DNA from 2 places in the Kribbella deserti genome. Region 2 is predicted to be linked to the other one. Evidence: riboswitches for the same ligand, from Rfam matches in the RefSeq annotation. Region 2 holds a riboswitch; the other holds the start of a gene.
The links. A riboswitch is a leader RNA that binds a small molecule or an ion and turns the genes downstream of it on or off. The one in region 2 is predicted to bind cobalamin.
Positions count from the first base shown of each region.

Region 1 (4,512 bases), on a different contig from region 2:
ATGACGGCGTGACCGCGGCGCTTGGCCTGCGTACCCTCGCCCGGGTCGTTCACGATGAACGGGTAGACCAGCGGCAGGTTGCCCAGTACGGCGTCGGGCGCGCAATCGGCGGCCATGCCGATTCCCTTGCCTGGCAGCCACTCGAGCGTGCCGTGCTTGCCGAGGTGGACGACCGCGTGCGCGCCGAACCCGCCATCGGAAGGCGCGGCCTCGAGCCAGCGATAGGCCGCGAGGTAGTGATGCGACGGCGCCATCTCCGGGTCATGGTAGATCGCGACCGGGTTCTCGCCGAAGCCCCGGGGCGGCTGGATCATCAGTACGACGTTGCCAAATCTCAACGCCGCAAGCGCAATCGCCGACTCCGGCCCGGAGTTGTCGACGTACAACTCGCCGGGCGCGTCCCCCCACGCCTCGGTCATTGCCTCCTGCAACGAAGAAGGCACCGCGCCGAACCACTTCGCGTACGTGGACAGCGGGATCTTCGCGACAGCGTTCGCGAGCTGCTCGTCGGTCAGCCAGTCGACGTCATGCCCACCGGCGGTGATCAGGCGGTGGATCAGCCCATCGGCGCCGTCACTGCCCTGCAGTTCGGCGAGATCCAGATTGCCGAGGTCGTAGCCGGCTTCCTTCAACTGCCCGAGCAGTACGACGGCGCTGGCGGGGGTGTCGAGGCCGACGGCGTTACCGATCCGGGCGTGCTTGGTCGGGTACGACGACAGCACCAGCGCGAGCTTCTTGTCCTTGGGCTCAACGTGGCGCAGGCGGGCCTGGGCGACCGCGATTCCGGCCAGCCGCGCGCAGCGTTCCAGATCCGGCGCGTACGACGCGATGCCCTCGGCGTCGTACGCCTTGAACGAGAAGGGAATGCTGATCAGGCGGCCGTCGAACTCCGGGATCGCGACCTGGGTGGCGGCGTCGAGCGGGCTGATCGCGGCGTCGCTCGCCTCCCACACCTCACGGGTCGACGTCAGCGCGAGGCCCTGGATCAACGGGATGTCGAGTGATGCCAGCGCGCCCGCGTCCCAGGCGTCGTCGGCGCCACCCGCGCTCGCGTCGGCCGCGACCGTGCCGCCCGCGGCGAGCAAGGTCGTGACCAGGGCGTCGCATTTACTCAACAGGCCGAACAGCTCGGCGTTCTCCTCCGACGACGGGTCGAGCCCACGCAAGGTGCCGCAGTAGACCGGCAGGGCCTGCGCGCCGGCGGCCTCGATCGCGTCGGCCAGCGCATCCACGAAGGCGGTGTTACCGCTGATCTCGTGCGCCCGGTAGTACACGACGCCGATCACGGGCCGCTCGTCCGGCACGAAGGAACGGCCTTCGCGCACGCCGTACGTCGGCAGGGTCTGCGGCGGCTCGAAGGTGTCACCGGTGAGCAGCAGGGTGTCGCGCAGGAACGCGGCCAGGTTCGCCAGGTTGGCCGAGCCGCCTTCGCGCAGATAGGCGAGGGCCTCGGTGACGGCACCGGCGGGCACGGTCGACAGCGACATCAGCTCGGCGTCGGGCGCGGCCTCACCGCTGAGCACCACCACCGGAAGGCCCGAGGAGATGACGGCGTCGAGGCCCTCCTCCCAGGCGCGGCGACCGCCGAGCAGGCGGACCACTACGACCTCGACGCCGTCAAGCAGGGTGGGCAGCGAGTCGAGCTCGACCCGCGCCGGGTTCGCGACCCGCCAGCCGGTATCGGCCTGGGCGGCCGCGAGCAGATCGGTGTCCGCAGTGGAGAGCAGGAGAAGATCGGGGGTGGCCGAGGCCATGTTCCGGCGTCCTTCCTCGGGGTGTCCGCGCCCCGGGTGGGCTGATCCGACGGCGGCAGTTCCTGACTCCCCCGGGTTACGGGGTCACAGTGGCGGGACCGTCCCGGACTTGCACCGGGTTCCTGCATTGCCGTCGATGACGTCCCGAACTCTAGCCGACCACCGCCCCTCCTGCTGCCTGCGGCTGGCGAGCCGCCAACGCCGAGGCCTTGACGTTCGCACGTGCCTGCTCAAAACTCTCGAAAGCGTGAAACTGCGCATTCAAAGCTCTAATGATCATGTTCGGGCATGAGTGTTGTACTAAAGGAGCGCCGATGAGTCGTTTGTGCACCGCCCTGCTACTGGTGGCCGGCCTGCTGGCCACCGCCACACCACCCGCCATCAGTCCAGCAAGCGCCGCGACAGTCGAAGCTGAAGAAGTCAACGCCGCACCAGCCGTAGTGCCCGCCCTGCAGCAGTGGACCGGCGGCACCGGGCAGCTGAGGCTCCGCCGCGACCTGCGAGTCACTCTGCGGCCCGCCGACGCGGTGGCACTTCGCGAGGTCGCCGGGCAGCTCCGTGACGACCTGCGGGCGATCACCGGCTGGAGCGTTCCGGTCGTGGTCGAGTCCCGTCCGACCGCGCGCGACATCGCCGTACGGCTGGATCCCGCCGCCAACGTCGGTCCCGCCACGGCAGTCGCCGCGAAGGAGGGCTACCAGCTGGACACCACCAACGGCGTACGAATCGTGAGCCGTACGACGACCGGCGCGTTCTGGGCGACGCGCAGTCTGCTGCAGATGCTGGTGCGCCAAAGCCCCGGCGAGGCCACGGTTCCGGTGGGTAGCGCGATCGACTGGCCGAACTATGCCGTGCGTGGGTTCATGCTCGATGTCGGACGGCGTTGGTTCGACCAGAAGTACGTCCGCGACTACGTCCGCTACATGAGCTGGTTCAAGCTCAACACCTTCCAGATCCATCTGAACGACAACGAGATCACCGCGCCCGGTGGTGACTGGTCGAAGGCACAGTCGGCGTTCCGGTTGGCCTCGGACAATCCACGGTTCGCGGGCCTCGCGGCGAAGGACGGCTCGTTCAGTCGCGCCGACTGGGATCGGCTGGAGTCGGTGGCGGCGGATCACCACGTCACGATCGTGCCGGAGATCGACGCACCCGCCCACGCCCGCGCGTTCATCGAGTTCGATCCAACCCTCGGGCTCAACGGCGGCAACTCCGACCACCTCGATCTGACCAAGCCGACAACGACCGAGTTCATGAAGCAGGTGTTCGACGAGTTCATCCCGTGGTTCCGAGGGCCGGCCGTACATGTCGGCGCGGACGAGTACCCGAGGGAGTACGAGCCGCAGTACCGCCAGTACTTCAACGACATCACCGCGCACGTTCGCAGCCTCGGCAAGACCGCTTCGGCGTGGGGCAGCTTCTCGGTGATGGCCGGCAGCGCGAACGGCTACGACCGCGACGTCACGATCAACTCGTGGAACAACAGCTGGTACGGCCCGAAGGCGGCGCTGGCCGACGGGTATCCCCTGATCAACACGAACGACGCGTTGCTCTACATCGTGCCGTTCGCGAACTACTACCACGGTCGCGGGCTGGACGGCCGCTGGCTGTTCGACAACTGGCAGCCGAACGTCTTCGCCGGTGGGCAGACGGTCGACGCCGCCGACCCGCTGCTCCGGGGCGCCATGTCCGCGGTCTGGAACGACCTCGTGCACGCTGACTACGACGAGCTGGACGTGCATGGGCTGGTCGAACCGGCCTTCGGCGTTCTCGCACAGAAGATGTGGCGGGGCGCGGAGCCCGGTCTGTCGTATGAGTCCTTCATGAGCAGGGCTTCCGCTTTGGGCATCGGACCCGGCACCGAGATGATCGCGACCACGCTGCCCACGGCCGGTGATCCGCGGCTCGGCATCACGGCCGGCGCCGTCGCCCCGCTCGCGGCGGGCGAGTCGGCCACCTTGTCGGCGACTGTCACGAACCGCGGCGGTACGACGTTGACCCGGGTGCAGCCGGCCGTCGAACTCGCCGCCACGGGTGTCTCGATCGAACCACTCAGCGCGGGCGACGGAGATCTCGAAGCCGGCGAGTCCGCCGTTTGGAGCTGGCGGCTCACCGCACAGCGGACCGCGCCGAGTGCCGCCGCACCAGCCGTGCTGCGTGTCTCGGCGTTGCATCGCGGCATCCACTTGCGGTCCACGACGCAGACGGCCGTTCGTACCGTGCCGCCCGCTCCCGAGGGGCTGCGGCACCTCTCCTTCACGGCGACCGCCTCGGCCTCGTCCGTGGAGGCGGGTCTGGATCGGCTGGCCGCCCGGCACGTCAACGATGGCGATCTGACCACACGGTGGGCGTCCGGTTATGCCAACGGCGAGTGGCTCCAGCTCACGCTCGCGCAGCCCGCGCGGGTCAGCTCGGCTCGCTTGTTCTGGGAGGCGGCTTGCGCGTCGGCGTACCGGATCCAGGTTTCGGCCGATGGGACCAGTTGGCGTGACGCGGCCACGGTCGGCACGTCGACCTGCAAGGACGACACCGTCACGCTCAATGCGCCCGAGCCGGTCAAGTTCGTGCGGATGCAAGGTGTCACCCGCGCGACGACGTACGGCTATTCGCTGTACGAGTTCTGGCTTTACGGGTCCTGAGGTCCGTTAGCTATGGGCGGCGTAGTGGGCGGCTAGGAGGTCGTGGGCCCAGTCGTTGCGCAGATCGCGCCAGACCGAGTGGATGTGGTTTCCCTCGTCCTGGGTGTTGTCGTACTCCA
Region 1 is NZ_JBHLTC010000018.1:207,388-211,899, reverse strand. It holds gene cobN (cobaltochelatase subunit CobN) at 1-1,754, opposite strand, end outside; cobalamin riboswitch at 1,791-1,934, opposite strand; gene ACFFGN_RS14280 (family 20 glycosylhydrolase) at 2,069-4,393, shown strand; gene ACFFGN_RS14275 (DUF3500 domain-containing protein) at 4,400-4,512, opposite strand, start outside.
Region 1: it holds a riboswitch for cobalamin, as region 2 does, so the genes downstream of both, cobN (cobaltochelatase subunit CobN) here and ACFFGN_RS26200 (ABC transporter substrate-binding protein) in region 2, are expected to answer to the same signal.

Region 2 (4,512 bases):
TGTTTCACCTCGAGAAAGCCCTGCTCCTTCAGGGATCGAAGCAGTTCCTTGCGGTCGGCAACTTCCAGATCGCGGGGCATTCGACCTCGCGCGGCGGCGAATTCCTCAACGACGGAACGCAGTTCGCCGGTGGTTCGCGCCCGCAGGTTCTCGGTCAGCGGCTGCTCGGGCGAATCGGTCTGGACCAGGTTGCCGAGGGCCCGCGCGACCGTGGAGAACAGGGATACGTCGAGGTTGAGGCAGATCGCGGCGACGTACACGCCGGCGCTGTTCTTCAGGCCGATCGAGGTGCTCTTGGCCGGGCGCCCGTCGGGAAACCTGTTCGGGTAGTTCTGGATCACGCTGGGGTAGTCCGGGTCCTCGACCCGGGCCAGCCCGAGCTCGGTCGCGGGCGCGCCGACGGCCCGTCCGGACAGGTTGTTCTCGATCACGCGGATCGCGTTGTCGGGCCGGCGCAGATCGTGCAGCACCACCTCGCAGACGCCGGGAAACATCTTGCCCAGCGCAACAACGATGGTCTCGGCCTCGCGCAGCAGTAGTTCGTCCTCAGTCAATCGAGTCAGCTCAGGCATCGAAGACCTCGGCCATCCGGGTGGTTGCCTTCAGCCCCGACCCGGTCAGGATCACCACGGTCGTTTCGCCCGGGCGGATCTGCCCGCGGGCGCGGAACACCTCGATCGCCGCGGCGGCCGTCGCGCTGGTCGGTTCGGCGTAGAGCCCGACCGAGGCCAGGCGCCGTACCGCTCCGGCGATGCCGGCCTCCGGAATGGCCGCGAGGTCCCCGCCGGATCGCCGGATGGCCGCGACCACCTCGGGCAACCGGATCGGCCGCTGGATCGCCGTACCCTCCGCGATCGTCGGCGTGAACTCCACCGGCTGATCGTGGAACGCGCCGACGATGGGCGCACACGCCTCCGGCTGGGCGACGAGCAACCTTGGCAGCCGGGGGATGTGCCCGGCCGCGAGGAGTTCGGAGAAGCCCAGGTCGCACCCGAGCACGATGCTGCCCGCCCCGGCCACGGTGACGACGGCATCGGGCGCGCGGAAGCCGAGGTCCTCCCAGAGTTCGTAGGCCAGGGTTTTGGTCCCTTGCAGGAAGAACGGATGCCAGTTGTGGCTCGCGTAGTACGTCTCGGCTGATTCCGCCAGCGCGCGGGCCGAGGTGGCCTCGCGGTCGCCCGGGACGAGTTCGACCTCGGCGCCGTACGCGCGACTCTGCAGCACCTTCGCCGGGGAGGTGCCCTCGGGCGCGAGGATGCGGGCCTGGATGCCGGCGCGAGCGCTGTACGCCGAGACCGAGGAACCACCGTTGCCGGAGCTGTCCTCGATCACGCGGTCGATGCCCTGGCCCGCGAGGTACGACATCATCACGCTGGTACCGCGGTCCTTGAAGCTGCCCGTCGGGCTGAACCACTCGAGCTTGAACAGCACGTCGGCGTCGCCCCAGCGCTGATCCACCAGCGGCGTACATCCCTCGCCGAGGGTGACCGGTTCGCGGATGTCGCCGGGCAGAGCGGCACGATACCGCCACAACGAGCGAACGCCCGGGTCGATCTCGTCGGGGCCGATGCCCGGCAGCGCCGACACGGTCAGCGGTGCGCCATCGTCCCCGCGCCAGCGGGAAACCTCCAGCGGGTAGTCGCGCCCGGACCGCGGATCGACGTACGTCGGCTCACTCATACGATAAGTCTAATCGTAGACATTTAGTCTATCAATGTCGGCATGGGCTACCGTGGCGCCGTCGTGGTGCTCGGGAAGCCGGTGAGATACCGGCGCGGCCCTCGCCACTGTGATCGGGAAGTGCATCGGCCACCCTGCCCAGCAGGGGTCACTGGTTGCGTGAGCAACTGGGAAGGCCCGTCGGCGCACGAGGTATCCCGTCAGCCAGGAGACCGGCTACGACGCGTCAGACCCGTCCACGAGGTGCTGGAGGAGCGGTCCTATGGCCGTTGGTGCGTTGCTGAAACCTGTCCTGATTCTGACCGCGCTGACCGTTGGCAGCAGCCTGGTCGCCGGCTGCGGTGGTGCCGCCCAGGCGGGTGACGAAACCGGGGCCGCCGCCATCACCGTGCGGAACTGCGGCCTGGACGTCACCGTCGATGGCCCACCCAAGCGCGTCTTCGCGGCGTACCAGCCGGCGATCGAGATGGCCCATGCGCTGGGGATCTCGGACCGCCTCGTCGGTACGGCGTACCTGGACGCGGTGGTGCTGCCCGAGTACGCGGAGGCCCAGAAGTCCCGGAAGTACTACAAGAACCTGCCCAGTCGCGAGGAGCTGCTCAGCCAGAATCCGGACTTCGTGCTGTCCGGGTTCAACGACGTGTTCAGCAGCAACGGCAGTGACGCGAGCTTCGGCGCACGCAAGGGCCTGGCCGAACTCGGCGTGCGGACGTGGATCTTCAGCCCGCTCTGCCCGACGGCGGACGGTCTCGGGGACGAGGCGATCGACCCGAAGACCGTCTCGATGGACAACGTGTACGCCGATCTGCGCGACCTCGGCCGGATCTTCGGGGTGTCCGAACGGGCCGAAGCGGTAGTCGCCGACCAGAAGACCCGGATCGCGGCCGTGCGCCAGAAAGTGGCCGGGGCCGACCGGCCGACGGTCGCCATCCTGCGGGCCAACCTCGAAGGCGGCATGACCGTCTCGGGCGGTCCGGACTTCGGCACCGTGCTGATTCGCGAGGCCGGCGGTGTGAACGCCTTCGCCGATCTCACCTCCCGGCGGAACGTGAAGATCAGCATGGAGGAGTTCATCAAGCGCAATCCGGACTACGTGCTGGTGAGTGACTGCTGCGACGCCACGATGACCGAGGCCGACGCCGCCGCGGAGGTGGCCGCGTTGATGAACAACCCGGCGCTGGCGAATCTGAAGGCGGTCCGGAACAAGCGGATCAAGCCGTTCCTGTTCGCGCATCACTCGGCCGGTGTGCGGGGTGCGCACACCACCGAGCTGATCGCCGGCATCATCCATCCCGACCTGGTCAAGTGAGGTTCCAGGCTCAGCGTGCGGCGGGTCTGCTGATCGCCCTGGCCGTGCTGGCCGGTGTGGTCGTGGTCTCGGTGATGGTCGGTGACCGCTTCCTCGGACCCGACGAGGTGTACGCCGCCGCGCGCGGCTTCACCGGTTCCGATACCGACCGCGTGATCCGGTACCTGCGGTTTCCCCGCACGATGGCAGGCCTGCTCGCGGGCGCCGGCCTCGGTCTCGCGGGTGCGGTGATCCAGGGCGTGACCCGGAACCCGCTCGCCGGGCCGGGCATCCTCGGGGTGAACGCCGGTGCCGCCCTCGCGGTCGTGGTGGCGATCGGCCTGCTCGGCATCCACAGCCTCAGCGGTTACGTCTGGTTCGCGATGGCTGGTGCTCTGGTGGCAACCGTTGTGGTCTACCTGGTCGGCTCGGCCGGCCGCGGCGGCGCCACCCCGGTGAAGCTGGCGCTCGCGGGCGCGGCCATTTCGGCATTCCTCGGCTCGGTCACGTCCGCGATCACCTTGCTCGACATCTCCACGTTGAACGAGTTCCGCTTCTGGGTGGTCGGTTCGCTCGGGCGTGCCGACGTACCGACCATCAGCCAGGCGTGGATCTTCATCCTGGCCGGATCCGTTCTGGCGCTTGGCCTGGCCAGTTCGCTGAACCAGATCGCGCTCGGTGACGAACTCGCCAGCACCCTCGGTACCAAGGTCAACCTGGTTCGCCTCATCGCCGCCCTCGCGGTGATGGCGCTGGCCGGTACGGCGACCGCCATCGCCGGGCCGATCGCCTTTGTGGGGTTGACGGTTCCGCACATGGCGCGGGCGATCGTCGGCTCGGACTACCGCTGGATCCTGCCATGGTCGATGGTGCTCGCGCCGACCGTACTGCTGCTCGCCGACGTCATCGGCCGTCTGGTGGTCCGGCCCGGTGAACTCCAGGTGGGCATCGTGACCGCGCTGGTCGGCGCGCCGCTGTTCATCGCGCTGGTCCGCCGCCGGAAGCTGGCCGAACTGTGAACCGCCTGGTCGTACTGCGTTCCGGGCCGGTCTCGGCGCGGGTGGATCTGGTCAGCCTGGTCACCGGTTCGATCGCGTGGGTGCTGACCTTCGCTGTGGCGGCGGTGTCGCTGACGCTTGGCGACTACGAAATTCCGCTGGCGGATGTGCTCAACACCCTTGCGGGTAACGGCTCCCTGATCATGACCGACGTGGTGGTGAACAGCCGGCTGCCGCGCGTCCTGGTCGGGATGGGCGTCGGTGCGGCGTTCGCGATCTCGGGTGCGATCTTCCAGCGGCTGGCGCGTAATCCGCTGGTGAGCCCGGATCTGATCGGCATCAACGCCGGTGCCGCGCTCGCCGCCGTCGTGATGATCACCGTGCTCGGCAGTGGCGCGGGCTGGATCCCCGTCGGCGCGTTGCTCGGTTCGTTGTCGACGGCAACGATTATCTATCTGCTGGCCTATCGTCGCGGCGTGGCCGGATATCGCCTGGTTCTGGTGGGCATCGGTATCACCGCCATGGCCGGCGCGGCAACGTCGTACC
Region 2 is NZ_JBHLTC010000035.1:135,921-140,432, reverse strand. It holds gene ACFFGN_RS26210 (helix-turn-helix transcriptional regulator) at 1-572, opposite strand, end outside; gene ACFFGN_RS26205 (pyridoxal-phosphate dependent enzyme) at 565-1,680, opposite strand; cobalamin riboswitch at 1,728-1,915, shown strand; gene ACFFGN_RS26200 (ABC transporter substrate-binding protein) at 1,943-2,989, shown strand; gene ACFFGN_RS26195 (FecCD family ABC transporter permease) at 2,986-3,987, shown strand; gene ACFFGN_RS26190 (FecCD family ABC transporter permease) at 3,984-4,512, shown strand, end outside.